DNA from 3 places in the Rhizobium sp. AN5 genome. Region 1 is predicted to be linked to each of the others. Evidence: riboswitches for the same ligand, from Rfam matches in the RefSeq annotation. Region 1 holds a riboswitch; each other region holds the start of a gene.

Region 1 (6,773 bases):
GGTCTCGTCGGGCCGAACGGTGCCGGCAAGACAACGCTTTTGAAGATGCTGACCGGCCAGCTTCAGCCCGATAGCGGCACGGTAAAGCTCGGCACCAATCTGGAAATCGCGACACTTGACCAGAAGCGTGAAGATCTCAATCCAAACGATACGCTCGCTCATTACCTCACCGACGGTCGCGGCGACAATTTGCTGGTCAATGGCGAGTTGAAACATGTGACGGGTTACATGAAGGACTTCCTGTTCCAGCCGGAACAGGCCCGCACGCCCATCCGCAACCTCTCCGGTGGTGAGCGCGCCCGTCTTATTCTTGCGCGCATTCTGGCGCGGCCTACCAACCTGCTGATCCTTGACGAGCCGACCAACGATCTCGATATCGAAACGCTCGATCTGTTGCAGGAAATCGTTGCGGGCTTTTCCGGCACGGTCATTCTCGTCAGCCACGACCGCGATTTCCTCGACCGTACCGTCACCTCCACAATCGCGCCCGCCAATCCGGACCAGCCGGATGGACGCTGGATCGAATATGCCGGCGGCTATTCGGACATGATGGCGCAACGCAAGGGTGCTGCGGAAGAAAAGCGCAAGGCGGAGAAGCAGGAAAAGGCAAAGACCGCCCCTTCCGCCTCCGCGTCGCAGGACCCCTCAAAGGCCAAGGGCAAGCTTTCCTTCAAGCAAAAATTTGCGCTCGAAAACCTTCCAAAGGAAATGGAGAAGGCGCAGGGCGAAATCGCCAAGCGTGAGCAGCGCATGGCCGACCCCAATCTGTTCACCAAGGACCCGGCTACCTTCAATACGCTGGCGCAGGAAATGACGAAGCTGCGCGAAAAGCTCGAAGCCATGGAAGAGGAATGGCTGGAGCTGGAGATGCTGCGCGAGGAAATTGAAGGGTGAGTGGGTCGCGATTTCTTGACTAAGGTCTCAGCCGCCTTTGACAGGGAGGCGGAATTGCCGTTTCCTGTGCGGATTCGGAGGAGTTCAGAAAATGCGCATGATCTTCGTCAATCTGCCGGTCAAGAATATCGAGACATCGAGAAGCTTCTTCACGGCTCTCGGTTTCACCTTCAATCAGGAATATTCGGATGACCGCACGCTCTGCATGATCGTTGAGGAGAACATCTTCGTGATGCTTCTTCAGGAGGAGCGTTTTCGCGATTTCATCAATGGCGATATCGCCGACGCCACACGCAGCACCGAGGTCCTGACCTGTCTCACAGCGGGAAGCCGTGAGGAAATCGACCGGATGATCGAAACGGCGCTCGCCTCGGGTGGCAGCAGCTGGAAACCGGTTCAGGATCACGGTTTCATGTATGCCGGTAGTTTTCAGGATCCCGACGGCCATGTCTGGGAACTGGTGCACATGGTGCAGCAGGCCTGACGGCAGCCATCTTGCCAATCAGAGACAGCGGGACTACATCATCATCTTGATCTAACGGGGTGTCTTTTGTGCTTGCGTGCAAAAGGCTGAGAGGCTTGCCAACCCGAAGAACCTGATCCGGTTCATACCGGCGGAGGGATTAGACGGCTTAAGGCAAGCGGCTATTTCCCTTTTCGTTTTTTGAGGAGATACCCGTGCGCCGTCGTCTTTTCCTGAATTCCCTCGTTGCCGTTTCGTTGTTTCTGCCCGGTCTTGCCACTGCTCAGGACAGACAGGAACTGACCGTCTACACCTATGAAAGCTTCGTTTCCGAATGGGGTCCCGGCCCCAAGGTGAAAGAGGCCTTCGAGAAAGTGTGCAATTGCACGGTCAATTTCGTCGGTGTGGCGGATGGCGTGGCGCTGCTCAACCGCCTGAAGCTTGAAGGGGCGGCGTCGAAGGCGGATGTCGTGGTTGGTCTCGACACCAATCTGGTCGCGGAAGCGAAACAGACCGGCCTCTTCGATATCAGCGGTATCGATGCATCGGCGGCCAAGGTGCCGGGCGGTTACAAGGACGACATTTTCGTCCCTTACGACTACGGTCATTTCGCCGTTGTCTATGACACGCAGACGATAAAAAATCCGCCGACGAGCCTGAAGGATCTGGTGGAAGGCGATCCTTCACAGAAAATCGCCATTCAGGACCCGCGCACCTCCACGCCGGGGCTTGGCCTGCTGCTCTGGGTGAAGTCCGTTTACGGCGACAAGGCACCGGAAGCCTGGGCGAAGCTCCGGAAGCGCATTCTCACCGTCACGCCGGGCTGGTCGGAATCCTATGGCCTTTTCACCAAGGGTGAGGTGCCGATGGTGCTCTCCTACACCACGTCGCCTGCCTATCACATGGTCTCGGAAAAGACGGATCGCTATCAGGCCGCGGCTTTTTCCGAGGGGCACTACATCCAGATCGAGGTTTCCGCCCTTCTCAAAAACGCGCCGCACAAGGAACTGGCGAAGCAGTTCCTCGCTTTCACGCTCACATCAGGATTTCAGGATGCCATTCCGGAAAACAACTGGATGATGCCGGTCGCGGCAACGTCCAGGCCCCTGCCCGAGGCATTTTCCAAACTCGTCGTGCCGCAGAAGACCTTCCAGATGGACCCGGAAGAGGTGGCGAAGAACCGCAAGGCCTGGATCGACGAATGGCTTGCGGCCATGAGCATGAACTGAGCAAGAGGCACGCCCGCGCATGATGCTGCGTCGCGACTACAGATGGTCGATCATTGGCGGAACGGCGGCGTTTGCCGCCGTTTTCCTGTTCATGGCGCTTGCTGTCTCAGCACTCCTGTCTTTCGATGCCGGCACATCCGCCGCCGGAATCGTGGATGCCTACACGCTGCGCATCCTGCGCTTCACGCTCTATCAGGCAACGTTGTCCACTGTTCTTTCCATTGTTCTCGGCCTGCCGGTGGCGCTTGCGCTCTCCCGCAGACAGCATTTTCCGGGGCGGATTTGGATTATCAGGTTGATGGCTGTGCCGATGGGGCTGCCGGTGATCGTCGGCGCCTTCGGCATCATCACGATCTGGGGCAGGCAGGGTGTTTTGAATACTGCCCTTGTTTTTGCCGGTGCGGAGCAGCCCTTCAGTATTTACGGCCTTTCCGGGATTCTCATCGCCCATGTGTTTTTCAATCTGCCGCTTGCAGTGCGGCTGATGCTGGCCGGGCTGGAGCGGATTCCGGGCGAATATTGGCGGATGGCGGCAAGTCTTGGCATGGGGCCGGTTTCGGTTTTCCGCTTCATCGAGTGGCCGGCCGTCTCGCGGCTTGTTCCCGGTATTGCCGGGCTTGTCTTCATGCTGTGCGCCACCAGCTTCACGCTAGTGCTTCTGCTGGGAGGTGGACCGGCGGCGACGACACTTGAGGTCGCAATCTACCAGGCGCTGCGGTTTGATTTCGATCCGCAACGGGCAATCGCGCTTTCGGTTTTGCAGATTGCAATCACGGCAGTTCTGCTCGGCCTTCTTGCCTTTTTGCCATCGCCCGAGGCAGAGATCGCCTCGCTTGGGCGGCCCCTTCGCCGCTTCGATGGCAAAGGGATTGGTGCGCGTCTTTGGGATGGGGCGGCAATCATTCTTGCGGTTCTGCTGATTGGCCTGCCGCTTGTGGCCATAACCGTCTCAGGCTTGAGCGCCGATCTGCCGCGCCTTCTGTCGGCGCCGATTTTTCTGCGGGCGGCCGCCACCAGCCTAGCCATCGCCGCACTCTCCGCAACTCTCGTTGTGCTCTGCTGCTTTGCAATCATCAATGCGCGCCAAGCCGTGGGTTCAAGACGGCATGTGGCTCAGCCCCTGCGCTTTCTGTCGGCCACGCTCGGCGCTGGGTCTTCGCTTGTGCTGCTGGTGCCGCCTGTTGTGCTCGGAAGCGGATGGTTTCTGTTGTTGCGGCCTCTCGGTGATGTCAGCTTTTATGCGCCGGTTCTCGTGGCGATCATCAATATGCTGATGGCGCTGCCGCTTGCCATGCGGGTATTGGAGCCAGCCTTTACCAGCCATTTTCTGCGCACCGGCCGGCTCTCCGCCAGTCTCGGGCTTCAGGGCCTGACACGGCTGCGATTCGCTGATCTGCCGGTACTCTGGCGGCCTTTGGTTATGGCGTTTTCCTTCGCCATGGCGCTGTCGCTTGGTGATCTTGGGGCGGTCGCCCTGTTCGGATCGGAAAATTTCGTCACCTTGCCATGGCTGGTCTATAGCAATATGGGCAGCTACCGCACCAACGATGCCGCCGGATACGCGTTCATCCTTGGCGTCGTCTGCCTGCTGCTTGCCGCGGGCGGCGTTTCACGGCAATCCCAATCAGCAAGGGCGAGTATATGACGGGCGATGAATTTGCCGTGGGGCTGGACAAGGTTAGACTGCAGCTCGGAACGCAGGATTTCGATCTCGATTGTATATTCCCGCAAGGCCAGATGACTGCCGTCGTCGGTGCATCCGGTTCTGGCAAGTCGACGCTCCTCAATCTCATCGCCGGTTTTGAATTGCCCGATTCCGGGCGCGTCCTGATCGGCGGGCGGGACATGAAGGCGCTCGATCCTTCCGAGCGACCGGTCTCCTCGATCTTCCAGGATAATAATCTTTTCGCCCATCTCGATATCTTCACCAATGTCGCGCTCGGCATCAGCCCCGGGCTGAAGCTGCGGGCGGAAGACAGGCAGAGGATCGACATGGCGCTCACACGCGTTGGTCTTGCGGGTTTTGACAAACGTTTGCCGGGCACGCTTTCCGGCGGAGAAAGGCAAAGGGCGGCGCTGGCGCGTGCGCTGGTTCGGAAAAAACCGGTCATGCTGCTGGACGAGCCTTTCGCGGCGCTCGATCCGGGGCTGCGGGCGGGCATGACCTCCCTGCTTCTCGACTTGCATGCCGAAACAAAAAATACGGTGATTATTGTCACGCACCATCCAGACGACATAAAAAAGCTGGCGCAGCGGGTGGTTTTTCTTGATCGCGGCCGGGTCGTCTATAGTGGCGCGACCGCAGATTTCTTCGCCACACAAAATGTGAAGGCGGTCGACAGTTTTCTGAACGGCTGATCGCCTTATTTTCGACGCGTGCCGCTGGCAATCGCTTTAGATAACTTCAATGGCGTTAATTTGCACTTGCCAGTTTCAAGTCGTTGCCCGAGAAAAGACGAGAATTATTGCGTTCTTCAGGAATATTCCGGACTTGATGGATCGTTTTTACCGTTTCGACATTCATGGCTCGCTGGGGCGAATCTGTTATTCTGGTCTGCAATTAACGGATGATCAGGAACGTTATGGGCAGGCATAGAGAATGAGAAATAGCATGACTGCGCAGTGGAGGCTTTTCTCCCGTTCAGGCCTTCGCCGTTCGGGCAGGATGGCTGCCGTGTGTTCCGTGCTGACGGCGTCTGCCGTATTCCTGTCATCGTGTCAGTCTCTCTTCAGCCCGGCCTACCAGTCCACCTTGCGGCCTTCGGACAATCCGCAGACTGTGGAAGAGGTGCAGAAGAATGATCCCCGTGCGCAGATGGGCGCGCGCGAACATCCGCGTATCGTGGCGAGTTATGGTGGCGAATATCGTGATGCCAAGACGGAGCGGCTTGTCGCCCGCATCGCCGGCGCGCTGACGGCCGTTTCGGAAAATCCGCAGCAATCCTATCGCATCACCATCCTCAACTCGCCTGCTATCAACGCCTTTGCGCTGCCGGGTGGGTATCTTTACGTGACGCGCGGGCTTCTGGCTCTCGCAAACGATGCCTCGGAAGTGGCCGCCGTGCTTTCGCATGAGATGGGCCACGTTACCGCAAACCACGGCATCGAGCGCCAGCGTCGGGAAGAGGCGGAGGTGATTGCAAGCCGCGTGGTCGCCGAGGTTCTGTCGAGCGATCTCGCCGGCAAGCAGGCGCTTGCTCGCGGCAAGCTGCGGCTTGCGGCTTTTTCGCGTCAGCAGGAATTGCAGGCGGACGTGATTGGCGTGCGCATGTTGGGTGAGGCCGGCTACGACCCCTTCGCATCGCCGCGGTTTCTGGATTCGATGGCGGCCTATGCGCGTTTCTCCTCGGCTGATCCCGAAAACGACCAGAGCCTCGACTTTCTTTCCAGCCACCCCAACACGCCGCAGCGCATCGAGCTTGCACGCCGGCATGCCCGCGCCTTCGGCCAGGACGGTCAGGTCGGGGATCGTGGGCGCGACTGGTTTCTGGATGGAATAGACGGCCTGCTTTACGGCGACAGCCCGCAGGAGGGCTATGTCCGGGGCCAGACCTTCCTGCACGGAACGCTCGGTATCCGTTTCGACGTGCCGGAAGGTTTCGTCATCGACAACAAGGTGGAGGCCGTTCTTGCGACGGGGCCGGGCGATGTGGCGATCCGTTTCGACGGCGTGGCCGATCCGAAACAGACCACTCTTGCCAATTACCTGACCAGCGGCTGGGTTGCCGGCCTGATGCCGGAAACCGTGAAGGAAACGCAGATCAACGGTCTGGAGGCCGCGACAGCCCGGGCGACGGCGGACAAATGGGACTTTGACGTTACCGTCATCCGTGTCGGTCAGCAGATATTCCGCTTCCTGACGGCCGTGCCGAAGGGTAACACGCAGCTCGATTCCATCGCCAACGTGTTGCGCACGAGTTTCCGCAAGATGACGCCGCAGGAGATTGCATCGTTAAAACCTCTGCGCGTGCGTGTGGTGACGGTCAAGCCCGGCGAAACCGTGGCAACGATTGCCGCACGGATGATGGGGACCGACCGCAAGCTCGACATGTTCCGCATGATGAATGCGATGAGCGCCACCGCGACGCTTCAACCCGGCCAGCGGGTGAAGATCATTGCGGAATGAGATGCTAACAAAAAACCCCGGATTGTGATCCGGGGTTTTTTGTTTCAGACGTTATCGATAA
Region 2 (6,773 bases), 160 kb from region 1:
CAGTTCCAGCATGGCTTCAAGGTTGTCGCCGGTTTCGTTGATGACATGAATGTCCAGCCCGTTGGTGCCTTCATCGGAAAGGCTGACCTGGATGGGACGAAACGCTCTTTTCAGCGCATGCCAGACGGATTTGGGTCTGCCGGTGGCATCGATGATACCCCAGCCAGCGCCGGGAACGATATCCTGCAAGGTCCAGACCAGGGCGCCCCGGCAAGAGGACGCGTCGCGACGCCATTCGGCGAAGGTTGCTTCCATGACCTCGGCAGTGACGGCACGAGACATGTCGAGATAGAGACCGCCATCCTCCCGACGCAGCACGTCCGGCTCAACATCGTAAAGCAGCTTCAGATAATGGTCGCGAATATCCTCGAAATCCCAGGAAGCGCCGCGATCGCGTGGCGTGCGCGCCTTCCAGCGCGGATCATGCACCGCCAGTGCGGGAAGATGTCTGTCCAGCGTTTCCTGTTCGGGAATATTGGCGAAGGCCAGGCACTCTGCAGCAAAGCGGAGATTGGCCCGGCGGGCATCTTCCAGCGGACGGCAATAGGCGCCCACACCGTAATAATGACCAACCCCGGCATTGGGGAAGAAGGGCAAGGCGCCGCCTGAAGGGGAATTCGCCACATAGGCCGCGTCCGGCCGTTTTTCGGTCAGGACGTCGGGCAAAATTGTCTCGGTGAGCGTGCCCTTCCATATCTGTTCCGGCAGACCGAGCATCGCGCCCTGCTGGTACATTTCGCTACCGCCGCAAAAAACGGTCAGCGAAGGGGAAAGGGCGGTCGTCTCGAGGAACTGCGAGATTTCCGTAACGATGTGTTGGTTGAGCGCCTCATCCTTTGCTGGATAATCAAAATTGGCAAGCATGGCGTCCTGCCAAACCATGATGCCGAGTTCATCGCAGAGCGCGAAGAACTCCGGCGTTTCATAGGCCATCGTGCCGCCGACGCGGATCATGTTCATGCCGGCTTCGGCAGCTTTTCGAAGCCAAGGCTCATAGTCCGGTCTTGTTCCCGGCAGGCGCACGATGTCGGCGGTCGTCCAGACTGCGCCACGGCAGAAAACGGGGTGCCCGTTTATCTGGATGCCGAAACCGTTGCCGTCTTCGCCGTAATCGACCTCCACGCGCCTGAAGCCCGTGCGCCCGAGCCTGTGTTGCTTACCATCCAGTTCCAGAACGACTTCATGGAGCGTCGGTCTGCCGTGGGTATGCGGCCACCACGTCTCGACATCAGGTATGTTGAGTTGGCCTAGGAGCCTACCGTTTTCAGCCCCGGAAAGATCGACGCCGTAGCCCGCGCAGGTGAGCCGTGCGGATGGAATGTCGTGGCTCGCCTCCAGGGCGATGTTGACCGTTCCCGTCCCGGTTTCGTCGAGCGAGGACCGGACTGTGCAGAGCACGCCTGCCTGTCTTATAAGGCTGATGGGTCGCCATGGGCCGGCGGCATGGATTTCCGGGCACCAGCCCGGCATATATCCGAGCGCCGTGGTGCGGATCAGCCGCAGACCTTGGGTGTTCATCATCTGTGGACGCCAGCGGGCGCGCGGACCGGTTTTTTCGAGCCTTGGCGAAAGTGCCCGGAAGCAGATCGATAGTTCGTCCGCGCCCGTCAGTTCCACCGGTACTTCCAGCCTTTCGAACATGCTCTGGCTGGCGGCGATCAGTTCGCCGTTGAGGAAGATTTCTGCAATCGTGGACAGGCCATCGAAGCGCAGGATCGCCCGCTCCCGCACATCGGAAATCATCGTCAGACGGTACCAGGCATCCTTGTCGTTCAATGGTGTCGGATTGAGACGGTCAAATTTTCCGGCCAGTTCCAGAGCTTGCGCCACTGTTCCGGGAACGGACACGTGAAGGCTTTCAAGGGTTGCGGGAATATCCGAGGGCGTTTCGCAGGCATTGGCGGACGTCATTGTCAGCGTCCAGCCTTCGCTTAGTAATTTTTCGCTTTCGCGCGGAAGATAAGTCCTCACGCGGCCTCGCTGGTGTTCGACAATTTTGCCGCAAGGGCTTCCATCACACCATCCCATGCATCCGCAGCCGGATCGAGCACAGAGGCGAGCGCGTCGAATTTACGGCGCGTGACGGCGCGAGCGAGCTGGAACTGCACGGTCTTGGCGACCTCGGATATGCGCAGCGCGTGGTCTCTCGCTTCAGCAAATTCGCTCTTGTCCAGCCATTCGAGGTGGCTCGCCGCCAGTTCGAAATTGGCGCCGAACTGGCGCAGCGTATTGAAGGCATATTTGTGGAAAAAGCCGAACGGCCGGTCTGCCACCTTCTCGACCTGAGCCGGAAACACGGCTGCAAAAGCCCTGACCGGATTGTTGGATGGTCGCCGTGAAAAATGAAACTTCAGCAGCCGTTCGGCCGTTTTGCGGATATGCGCCGGCGAAGGGTTGCTGTCTGCGAATTTTGCAAATTCCGTATAGGGCAGGAAGGGCGGCTCGCTCTCTGACAGGTGATGCTGGAACAGGCCGTCGAAATCTTCGCCCGACAGGTGGAAGAAGCCGGCATTGTGGAAATAATCGAGTTCCCGGTTTGCGAGGTCCAGCCGGTTGATGGCGATGGTGGTCTTGCCATGTTCCTTCCGGTAGCCCACCCCGTGGGTATCGGGCATATAGAAGCTGTCCATCTCGATCAGGCAGATGCGGCGGCGTTCCAGTTGTGCTTCGATATGGTTTTCCACCCGGTCGAAGATCGCAAGTTCGGTGGCGCGAACGCCATAAAGTGCTTCCAGATCTTCCAGCGGCACCTTGAAGAAAGTGAACTGGTCGCCTTCGAAATCCTGCGTCAGGGTGAAACCGAACATGGCCTCAGGCGGCAACCCTTTCGAGGCCAGCACCTCGATCCACAAATCGATGTAGCAATTGGTCTCCGGCCACATTCTTTCCGACGAATGAAGCGGGTGCTGCACATAGTTTTTGGGATCGAGACCGGGGAAAATCTGCCGCATGAATGGTTAGCCCCAGAGTGTTTTCAAGGCCTTTTCGGGCCATGTTTTTACATCCAGACCGTGATGCGCAAAAAGTGCCAGCGCAATGCGCTCAAGGCCAAAACCGACGCAGGCGGTGTGAGCTACATCACCATTGTCGAGGTTCAATCCCCATTTCTGGCCAAAGGCGTCCTGATGGTAATTAAAGCTCATGCAGGCCGTCGGGTTGGTGGTGGATGTGACGGGGATCAACAGTTCGAATTTCAGGTTCTGGTCGCGCTGGTTGTTGGCGAGCATTTTGCCCGCGCGGCCGAAGAAGGGATCGTTGGCCACGTCGATGGTCACTTCAAGGCCCACGGCTTCCATCATCGCCACGCCGCGATCCATCCATGTCTGACGGAATTCGGTCACATCGCTCTCCGTGCCCATGCGTACATATTCCCGCATGCGGAACAGCTGCTGACGTGCCGGGTCCTTGGAGGGTTCATGGCGGAAACAATAGGACTGGATGTCGTAGAGACCGCCGCCGGAAGGCAATGCGCCGCGCTTGGCGATGGTCGGATAAAGAGGGTAGCAAGCGGCCGGCGTCAGCACGATATCGGTTGCTTTCTGGTCCTTTGTCCAGTCGCCGCCCTCATCCATGGATTTGAGAAGGCTGACATGGTCAAGTTCGCAACCGCAGAAGGAATGCACTGTGCCGGCAAGCTGCGGGAAGCTTTTCATGTAACCGCTCTTTTCGAAATAGGCGCGGTTGATGCCGGGCGGGAAGCGGATCGCCTCTGCACTGTCCGGGCCGCCGGTGCGGTCGATCAGGCGTTCGAATGCGGCAATGACATCCTCGAACTGGCCGCTGCGTCCATAAAGACCATCGACACCCGTTTCAATCAGCAGGCCTTCTTCGAACAGTCGATCGAGAAACGATGTTTGCATATCCATGGTCTTATCCCAAGAGGCTGGTGTCCTGCTTGTGAACCAGCAGGAGATTGGCGGAATTGCCGAGAATACGGTCGTTGGAAATCATCAGGCGCGCGGAATGCGCGTCGCGAAGATGTCGGCCAAGGCTGTAGGGCGTACCGTTCTTGTAACCCATGATGCCGCAGACCAGCATCGCTTGGTCGATGATCTCCAGAATGGTTTCCGAAGAACAGATCTTCACATTGTTCATGGCAACCGCGAACGCCATGGACATCAGCTTGTCCGGGTCGCTCTTGGTGTCCGCGTAAGCCTTTACGCCCGCAATGACGTTGGATTTGACCACCTGCAATTTGGTGGAAATTTCGGCAATGTGGATAGCGCCTGGCGGTGTGACACCGGGCGACTTGCGTGCTGCCGTCCTGACGAAGGATTGCGCGCGCAGCACCGCATCCGACGCGATGCCATACCACACGGCGCTCCACAGAAGATGCGAGCTTGCAAGCATGGATTGCGCGGCGATTTCCGCAAAGGGTTTTGGGAATATCTGCACCGCCGGTGCCTCGCCGCGGAACAGGAAACCGTCCGAACAGGTGCCACGCATGCCGAGTGTGTCCCAGACATGGGTCTTCTCGAGCGTGTACTGATCTTTCAGGAAGACAGTCATCACCTGATCGGCCGGGGCGGCGTCCTTGTGGGCGCGCGAGGTGATGAGGATGGCATCCGCATTGCTGCCGTAGGAAATGACGGTGGCGTCCTTCTCCAGCCGGCAGATGTCTCCTTCGACCTCAATCGCGCAGATGGAATTGCGCAGATTGCCGCCGATTCCGCCTTCGGTCGTCGCCGATGCGAGCAGAAGCTGTTCGCTTGCGATGCTGCTCATGAAGCCCGCATGCCATGGGCTTGTCTCGCCGTGTTCCACAAGGCTCGATGCCTTGATGTGGTGCATGGCGAAAATCATTGCGGTTGCCGAACAGGCCTGGCCAAGCCGGGCGCAGATATCGGCGATTTGCTGTATGGATGCGCCTTCGCCACCAAGAGAGGACGGGACCTGAATGCCGAGAAGGCGCTCTTGTCTCAGCGCCTTGACGGCTTCCTCCGGGAAGCGACCGGTGAAGTCCACCTCGTCCGCATGTTTGGCGGCAATTGCTGCGACGCGGCCTGCGCGCGCGGACAGCGTTTCATCCTGCGGCGCAACGGTCACATTCATCAGGCTGCCTCTTTACCATCCAGAATGAGCTTAACGGTGTCTTCGATGGCCTTGATGCTGGCAAAGGACTTGCGGTTCAAGAGGTTGTCGGGGAATTCGATATCGAAAGCTTCCTCGATACCCAGCATCAATTGCACCGATGCAAAGGAAGAAAGGCCTGCGGCATAAAGATCTGCTTCGTTTTCAATCGTATCGACGGGGGTAGGAAGCTGGCCGAATTTTGCCAGTATTTCACGAATAGTCGCATTCATTCCGACTTATCTCCCATGAATTTAACATCAGGATGGTTTGTGCTTATCGTTAATTTGAAAACGATAATATTCGCCTAAACCGTTAGGTTAATTACCACTAACGGCGCTTTTGTTGTTCGTCCACCTTTGCCAGCCATCAGCAGCACCCTTGACAAATGTCGGGCGGTGTTTTCTCTTGTGTCCATTCACCAGGGGTGTCCCGTCAAGGGGCTGAGATTCTGCTTTTATGCGCAGTGACCCGTTGAACCTGATCCAGTTCATACTGGCGTAGGGACGGTGCAAAGACCGAAGGTCGGACTGCGTGTAACTTGCGCTGCCGACGCGTCGGTATTTTCCATCATTCCGGCTCGAACTGGGTCTCCACTGTCAAACTTTGGAGCCTCATGATGAATATCGTTGCCAAGAATATCCCGCTTGTCGTCACAACCGGGCCGCATCCCGCCTCCACGAAAATCCACAAAACCGGAATTTTGCATCCGCATATTCGCGTGCCGATGCGCGAAATCGCCGTCCACCCGACGGCGGGCGAACCGCCGGTCACGGTCTATGATTCCTCAGGCCCCTATACCGATCCATTGCATAACGTTCTGATCGAAAAGGGTCTGCCGCGCCTGCGTCACGACTGGGTCGTAGCGCGCGGCGATGTCGCGGCTTACGACGGGCGGCATGTCAAGCCGGAGGATAACGGCTTTGCCACCGGTGAACGCCTGACGCCGGAGTTTGCCGTGCGCCACCAGCCGCTTAAGGCCACGGAAGGAAAAGCCGTAACGCAGCTTGCCTATGCGCGGGCAGGCATCATCACGCCGGAAATGGAGTTCATCGCCATCCGCGAAAATCTGGGGCGCGAAGCGGCGAAGGAGAAGCTGGCTCGTGATGGAGAGAGTTTTGGCGCGCAGATACCCGATTATGTGACGCCGGAGTTCGTCCGTCAGGAAGTCGCATCGGGTCGCGCCATCATCCCGGCCAACATCAATCACCCCGAGCTTGAGCCGATGATCATCGGCCGTAATTTTCTGGTCAAGATCAACGCCAATATCGGCAACTCCGCCGTCACCTCCTCCATGGCCGAAGAGGTGGAGAAGATGGTCTGGGCGATCCGCTGGGGTGCCGATACAGTCATGGATCTCTCGACCGGGCGCAACATCCACAATATCCGCGAATGGATCATCCGCAATTCGCCGGTACCGATCGGCACCGTGCCGCTTTATCAGGCGCTGGAGAAGGTCAACGGCATTGCCGAGGACCTCAACTGGGAGGTGTTCCGCGATACGTTGATCGAACAGGCGGAGCAAGGCGTGGATTATTTCACCATCCATGCCGGTGTTCGGCTGCATTACATTCCGCTTACCGTCAACCGTGTCACCGGCATCGTCTCACGCGGCGGTTCGATCATGGCGAAGTGGTGTCTGCATCACCACAAGGAAAGCTTCCTCTACGAGCATTTCGACGAGATCTGCGACATCTGCCGTG
Region 3 (6,773 bases), on a different contig from region 1:
ACAGGCCTCGCTAAACGGCCATCAGCCCGTCAGGCGTGGTGATGTAATGGCTTTCTTGAACAGCACCGTCATCGCGTCGCTGATGCCCTGGGACGGGCTGACTTCGAAGTACAGGCCCGGGGAAGCACAGCTCTGCATGCGTGAGCCGATTTCCGCCTGAAAGGGTTTGATCCAGCTATTATACCAGTCATTCGTCGGCAGCGGCAGATAGGTGGTATAAAGCACCGCGATACGAAAACCCTTTTCCTTCAATTTCGTACAGTCTTTGATGTCGATCGGCTCCTGACAGCGGCCTCCTGTCAGTTTTTTCGTACAGGAGGACGGCTTGTAACTGTCGCCCACCCCGTCTGAAACAAAGAAAATAACCTTATCCGGGTTTGCCGAGCTTGCGCCCGTGCCCGAACTGCCGACCTTATCTCCAATCTGGACCAGTGCCCGGTCGAAATCGGTTTGCTGGTCGTTGTTGTATCCCTGATAGGGGATCGACATCAGGTTGATTTCACCAGCTTTTTTCTTTGCTGCGTCCAGATCCGAGGTTAGCGAAACGACCTCAAGCAGCTTGGTATCTTCCGCCCGTTCCCCGAAGGTATAGACGGCCATGCGATATTGATTGCTGCTTTTGCGCGTGGACTTTGCCGTGTCCATCAGGCTGGCGGTTGCCTTAGCAACCACGTCGATACGCGTCGTAACCCCGAGTTTCTTGGCCTTGAAGTAATAGCTGTTCGGGTCTGCCACGCCGTCCTTCACGATGTGACAGGCAAAAGCGCATTTATCGCCAGTATTCGCAACCAGGGTGGCAACATCCGTGGGTGTGGCGCCCACTCCCATGGAGGGCGTATTATCAAGTAGAAGATAGAAATCGCTGAAGGTTTCCGTTTCGTATTTGGCCGTGGCCGTGCCGCCAACCGAAACGAAATCTTTCCCCAGAAGCCCTGAGAGCGTCGTGCTGACCGACGCCTTGAAGCTGACGGACGACTCGACCACATTGCCGTGCTTGATCACCGAAACATCGACAGAGGTAATGGTGTAGTCCGCGTCGCCGCGCTGATTGCCATCGAAGAATGCCCGGGCTTCGTCATTGCCGACGGGAATGACACCGTCCCCCGACATCTTCTTTGCCGCCTGAACACTTGCGGACATATCGGCGACTGCCGCCAGAGCTGCGGAATCCGCCGCCTGCTGCAGATCGGCTTTGACCGACATGCCGCGCGTAATATCGAGCGCCACACCGGCAGCCCCGCACAGAGGCACCATGAGCAGCGCGGTCAGAATGCCAAAATTTCCAGATTTCTCTTGCCAGAAGTTTTTCAAGTTCGCCCCCAACCATTCTGGGAGCTGAAGCTAATACAGCGGAATTGAAAAGCGGTTTCAATAAATAACTAATTTTTGATAAACTTAATATAATCAATAACTAATATGTTCGCGGCAAATTCGCCAATATTCTCGTTAACTTTCAACGTTGACATTACTTCAAAACCCTCCTAGCAAATCAGTCTCTTCCGAGGGGAGCACCTGACGGTGCTGAGATGGCGATGAGCCGGACCCTTGAACCTGATCCGGGTCATGCCGGCGTAGGAACGGAAACTGTAGCGCGTTTGCGGTACTGCCCTTTCTCTTCTCCGCTTTGCCCGGATCTCCGTGATCGCCACAGCTGGAGACCGAACGATGATGATGAAACATCCTTCCCTTCGTATACGGTACGGCTGCGTCTGAGGCCCGGCCGATGCGTGCCTCCCATGCGCTTAAGGGCGTCGTTCTCATTCTGATTGTCTGGCAGCTGGGCATCTGGCTGTTTGCACCGCCCCGCTATATCCTGCCCTCGCCCGCCGATGTTGCCGCAGCACTCCTGCGCCAGCCTGCCTTCCTGTTCGGACAGGCCATGGTGACATCAGGTGAAATGGCCGCCGGGCTTGCGGCTGGCATTGCCGCCGGCATTCTCGTTGCCTTTACGATTGCCGCCGTCCCGCGTTTTGGCCGCCTCGTCTGGCCCATGGTTCTCGTGTTGCAGGCATTTCCGGTCTTCGTGCTGGCCCCCATTCTCGTACTCTGGTTCGGTTTCGGCATGGCTTCGAAAGTGGTCATGACGGCGATCATCATCTTTTTCCCCGTCGCTTCAGCCTTCACCGATGGCCTCAATCGCACGGATCGGACGATCCTCGATGCCGCCTCGCTGACGGAGGCGAGCCACTGGCAAATCCTAATCCGGTTGCGTGTGCCGCTGGCGCTTCCCTCACTCATTTCCGGGCTGAGGGTCGCAGCTCCGCTCGCCCCGCTCGGCGCGGTCATTGGCGAATGGGTGGGCGCCTCCGCCGGGCTGGGTTTTGTCATGATCCAGTCCAATGCCCGCATGCAGACCGACACAATGTTCGCCGCCATGACCATTCTCGCCGTCATGGCGGTGCTGCTGCGGCTTGTCGTCGACCGGGCAACGGCCAACCTCGCCCCCTGGGCCAAAGAAACAGACCACGTCATTCCTTTCAAACATTTGCGGAGACTTTCGGCATCATGAAACGAACTCTTCTTTCCCTCATCGTTGCGGCAGCAAGCGTGCTTTCGCCCGTGCAATCGCAGGCGGCAGACAAGCTTACCGTATTGCTGGAATGGTTCGTGAACCCGGACCATGCACCGATGGTGATTGCCAAGGAACGCGGCCTTTTCGCCGATGCAGGGCTGGAGGTCGAGTTGATCCCGCCCGCAGACCCATCCGCCGTACCGCGTCTCGTCTCGGCAAAGCAGGCCGATATCGGTGTACACTACCAGCCGAACCTCTATCTCGACCACGATGCAGGGCTGCCGCTTGTCCGTTTCGGCACGCTGGTGGAAACCCCGCTGAACACCGTCACCGTTCTGGCCGATGGTCCGATCAAGAGCCTGAAGGACCTGAAGGGCAAGAAGGTCGGCTTCTCGGTTTCCGGTTTCGAGGATGCTATGCTGAAGCGCATGCTGGAGAAGGAGGGACTGACGAAAGACGATGTGGAACTGGTCAACGTCAATTTCTCACTCTCGCCGTCCCTGATTGCCGGCAAGGTCGATGCCACGCTTGGCGGTTTCCGTAATTTCGAACTGACGCAGATGAAGCTTGAGGGCCACGACGGCCGCTCGTTCTTCCCCGAGGAACATGGCGTGCCCGCCTATGACGAACTGATCTTCGTCACCCATCGTGATCTCGTGAAAGACAGCCGCCTGCCGCGTTTTCTCTCGGCCGTTGAGCAAGCCGCGATTTTCATCACCAACCACCCGCAAGAATCCTGGCAGCTTTTCATCAAGGCCTATCCGAACCTTGACGACGCGCTGAACAAACAGGCGTTTTTCGATACGCTGCCGCGTTTTGCCAAACGTCCAGGCGCACTCGATCGCACCCGATACACGCGCTTCGGCACCTTCATGCAGGACATGCAACTGATCAAGCAGGCGCCGGCGGCGGAAGACATTGCCGTGGAGCTGCAATAACCATGGCAAACAGTTTTCCGACTGCGGCGAAGGCCGCGGAGATCCTCGAAAGGGTAAGGCAGACGCGCCCGCGCGTGCATTGCCTGATGAACACCGTGGTGCAGAAATTCACCGCGGACGGCATTACCGTTGTCGGCGGCATCCCCTCGATGACAACCTCACTCGAAGAAATCGGTGCTTTCGTCACGAAAGCCGATGCGGTGACGATCAATCTCGGCACGCTCGACGCCGACCGGCGCAAAGTCATTCGATTTGCCGTCGAGATTGCCCGCGCGGCTGGCAAGCCGTGGATTCTGGACCCCGTGCATTGCGACTATTCGCCATCGCGACTGGCGTTCGCGCGTGACCTGATCTCGCTTGGACCCACCATCGTGCGCGGCAACAGCGCTGAGATGAGCCTGATCGGTGCTGTTCCGAACGCCATCAGGATAGAGACCGGACCTGTCGATAACCTGCGCGACGCCACACGGAGCGTCAGAATCGTTAACGGTCACCCGTGGATGGCGAAGGTGACAGGCACGGGTTGCCTATCGGGTGGCGTCATCGCCGCCTTCATGGCGGTGGAAAAAGACGCACTGACGGCCGCCGCCGCCGCCCTCGCCATCACGGGTGTAGCAGCCGAACTGGCAGCGAAAAACGCCAAAGGTCCCGGCACATTCGAACCGGCATTTCTCGATGTGCTTTCAGAAATTTCCGGCGAAGACATAATAAACCATGCGAGGATTGAGCATGAACAAGGTTGATTACCGTCTCAACGCGCTGGTTGATGCGAGCCTCGGCGATGTCGCGCCGTTGGCCGAGCTTGCTCTGGCGGCCGCACTCAACGGCGCGACCATCCTGCAATATCGCGACAAACACGCCTCCACGCGAGAGATGATCGAAAACGCCCTCGCCATTCGCGAAGCCATTGCCGGCACCGGCGTGCCGCTGGTCATCAACGACCGGGTGGATGTGGCGCTCGCCTCTGGCGCGGACGGGGTGCATCTCGGCGCCGATGATATGGATGCCCAAACCGCCAGACGCATCCTTGGAGATAAGGCGATCATCGGCCTCACCGTCAAGAACCGCGCCGATACCGAGCGGGCGGCCTCCATGCCCGCCGATTATGCCTGCATTGGTGGCGTGTTCGAAACGGTTTCCAAGGTCAATCCCGACAAGCCTGTCGGCCTCGACGGCTTTACGACGCTTCGCACTCTGCTTCGCGAATTGCGGCCCGGCATGCCGGTGGGCGCCATCGCCGGTATCGATCTTGCCCGCGTGCCGAACGTCATCGCCACCGGTGCGGATGGTGTCGCCGTCATTTCTGCAATCTTCCGCGCAGGCGATATTGCCAGCGCAACCAGGGACTTCCGCGCGGCAGTCGATGCAGCGCTGAAAGCGAGACAGCCATGACAGCAATCGCATTGACCATTGCCGGCTCAGACAGCGGCGGCGGCGCGGGCATTCAGGCCGACATCAAGACTTTCTCGGCGCTTGGCGCTTATGCCGCCAGCGTCATCACCGCCATTACCGCACAGAACACCAAAGGTGTGACAGCAGTGGAGGATATTTCCGTCGCCACAATCGTCGCGCAGATGGATGCGGTTTTTTCCGATCTTGCCGTCAATGCGGTGAAGATCGGCATGGTATCGCGGATCGAAACCATCGCGGCCATAGCTGCAAGGCTTCGGCAGCAGCCCCAGCCGGTGGTGCTCGACCCCGTGATGGTTGCGACCTCCGGCGACCGTCTGTTGCATACGGATGCGATCGAGACATTGCGGCGCGACCTGCTGCCGCTCGCCACCATTGTCACGCCGAACCTACCTGAAGCAGCGCTTCTCACCGGCTTGCCGATCGCAGCCACGCAGACGGACATCACCCGCCAGGCAGACATGATCCTGACGACGGGTGCAAAAGCAGTGCTCATCAAAGGCGGCCATGGCGACGGGCCGGAAAGCACGGACTATCTTTTCGCAAACGGCACCATGCAGACGCTTTCCGCACCGCGGGTGGACACAAAAAACGACCACGGCACCGGCTGCACGCTGGCGGCGGCGATCACCGCGCATCTGTCCATGGGGCATGATCTGGCGGAGGCAGTGGGGCTTGCGAAGGAGTATCTGAATGGGGCGCTTGGCGCTGGTCGGGGGCTTGCCATTGGGCAGGGTCGCGGGCCGGTGCATCATTTTTATCGGTGGTGGGGGTGAGGCCGAGGCACTGAGCAAGGGGCTTACCCCTTCGATCCTGCCGGACATCTCCTCACAAGGAGGGAGATTGGCTGGGACTTCTGCCTCAGTCCACGCAATCCTCTCAATGAAAGACACTCGCTGACAGGATGGTGATTAAGCCGCTTGTCGATCTCCCCTTGTGGGGGAGATGCCCGGCAGGACAGAGGGGGGTGGCCGCGCCTTCCGCCGTGAGCTAGAGTTCGCTACAGGCTACATCACCGCGCCTTCGGCGTCGCCAACACATTCCTGATCGCAAAACTCGAATGAATCCGCGAAACACCCGGCAGCTTCGACAGAATCTCCTTATGGATGCGCTCGAAATCGCCCGCACTTTCCGCCTCACATCGCAGGAAATAATCCGACCCGCCCGTCATCAGGTAACATTCGCGGATTTCTGGATAACGCCGCACCGCGTTCTCAAACCTGTTGAGAAAATCCTCCGTCTGGCGGTCGAGCGTGATCTGCACGATCACAGAGATCACCTCGCCGCCGGCAAGGCCGCTGGTGAGCGCCGTATAGCCTCGGATGATACCCTCCCGTTCCAGAATATCGACCCGGCGAAGACAGGCGGAGGCCGAAAGGCCGACTTCTGCGGCAAGTTTCGCATTGCTGATGCGGGCATTGAGCCGGAGCAGGCGGATGATGTGGCGGTCGGTCGCGTCGAGTGACGACATAGAAAATTCCAATATGACAATGAAAGTTGCGTAGATTGAAATTTTATCGCATTTTCTTCGAATAATAGCCAAGAAATTCGATAATCGTTGCAATACTCTCATATGATAAAAATGAGGGTGAACGACCATGGACATGCAGATCAGCCGCCAGCAGGCAGCGGGTGGTGCAAGCGGCCATCTGACCATCGATCTTGGCGCATTACGCGATAATTATCTCGCGCTTGCGGCAATGGCGCCCACATCGCAGACGGCAGCGGTCGTCAAGGCTGACGCATACGGCCTAGGCGCGGATATCGTCTCGCAGGTGCTGTTTGAAGCGGGCTGCCGGAATTTCTTCGTCGCCCATATCGATGAAGCGCTGGCGCTCCGGCTGCGTCTTTCAGCGGAAGCGCGGATTTTCGTCCTCAACGGGCTTCAGCCCGGTAACGAAACCTCCTGCGCA

Evidence for each region. Region 1 has a riboswitch for thiamine pyrophosphate ahead of thiB (thiamine ABC transporter substrate binding subunit). Riboswitches for the same ligand answer to the same signal wherever they lie in the genome.
Region 2: another riboswitch for thiamine pyrophosphate. It lies ahead of thiC (phosphomethylpyrimidine synthase ThiC); the one in region 1 lies ahead of thiB (thiamine ABC transporter substrate binding subunit).
Region 3: another riboswitch for thiamine pyrophosphate. It lies ahead of CRP02_RS05160 (ABC transporter permease); the one in region 1 lies ahead of thiB (thiamine ABC transporter substrate binding subunit).

Annotation. Positions count from the first base shown of each region.
Region 1 covers NZ_OCMJ01000004.1:2,505,025-2,511,797, reverse strand. Annotated here, with positions in the region: gene CRP02_RS24960 (ABC-F family ATP-binding cassette domain-containing protein) at 1-894, shown strand, start outside; gene CRP02_RS24955 (VOC family protein) at 986-1,378, shown strand; TPP riboswitch at 1,424-1,534, shown strand; gene thiB (thiamine ABC transporter substrate binding subunit) at 1,573-2,586, shown strand; gene thiP (thiamine/thiamine pyrophosphate ABC transporter permease ThiP) at 2,606-4,231, shown strand; gene CRP02_RS24940 (ATP-binding cassette domain-containing protein) at 4,228-4,944, shown strand; gene CRP02_RS24930 (M48 family metalloprotease) at 5,252-6,712, shown strand.
Region 2 covers NZ_OCMJ01000004.1:2,349,869-2,356,641, reverse strand. Annotated here, with positions in the region: gene CRP02_RS24245 (glycoside hydrolase family 2 protein) at 1-1,971, opposite strand, end outside; gene CRP02_RS24240 (DUF1839 family protein) at 1,968-2,951, opposite strand; gene CRP02_RS24235 (amino acid--[acyl-carrier-protein] ligase) at 2,958-3,866, opposite strand; gene CRP02_RS24230 (acyl-CoA dehydrogenase family protein) at 3,871-5,052, opposite strand; gene CRP02_RS24225 (acyl carrier protein) at 5,052-5,303, opposite strand; TPP riboswitch at 5,484-5,595, shown strand; gene thiC (phosphomethylpyrimidine synthase ThiC) at 5,690-6,773, shown strand, end outside.
Region 3 covers NZ_OCMJ01000003.1:375,459-382,231, forward strand. Annotated here, with positions in the region: gene CRP02_RS05155 (TadE/TadG family type IV pilus assembly protein) at 22-1,311, opposite strand; TPP riboswitch at 1,493-1,595, shown strand; gene CRP02_RS05160 (ABC transporter permease) at 1,724-2,509, shown strand; gene CRP02_RS05165 (ABC transporter substrate-binding protein) at 2,506-3,450, shown strand; gene CRP02_RS05170 (hydroxyethylthiazole kinase) at 3,453-4,193, shown strand; gene thiE (thiamine phosphate synthase) at 4,180-4,842, shown strand; gene thiD (bifunctional hydroxymethylpyrimidine kinase/phosphomethylpyrimidine kinase) at 4,839-5,636, shown strand; gene CRP02_RS05185 (Lrp/AsnC family transcriptional regulator) at 5,873-6,331, opposite strand; gene alr (alanine racemase) at 6,459-6,773, shown strand, end outside.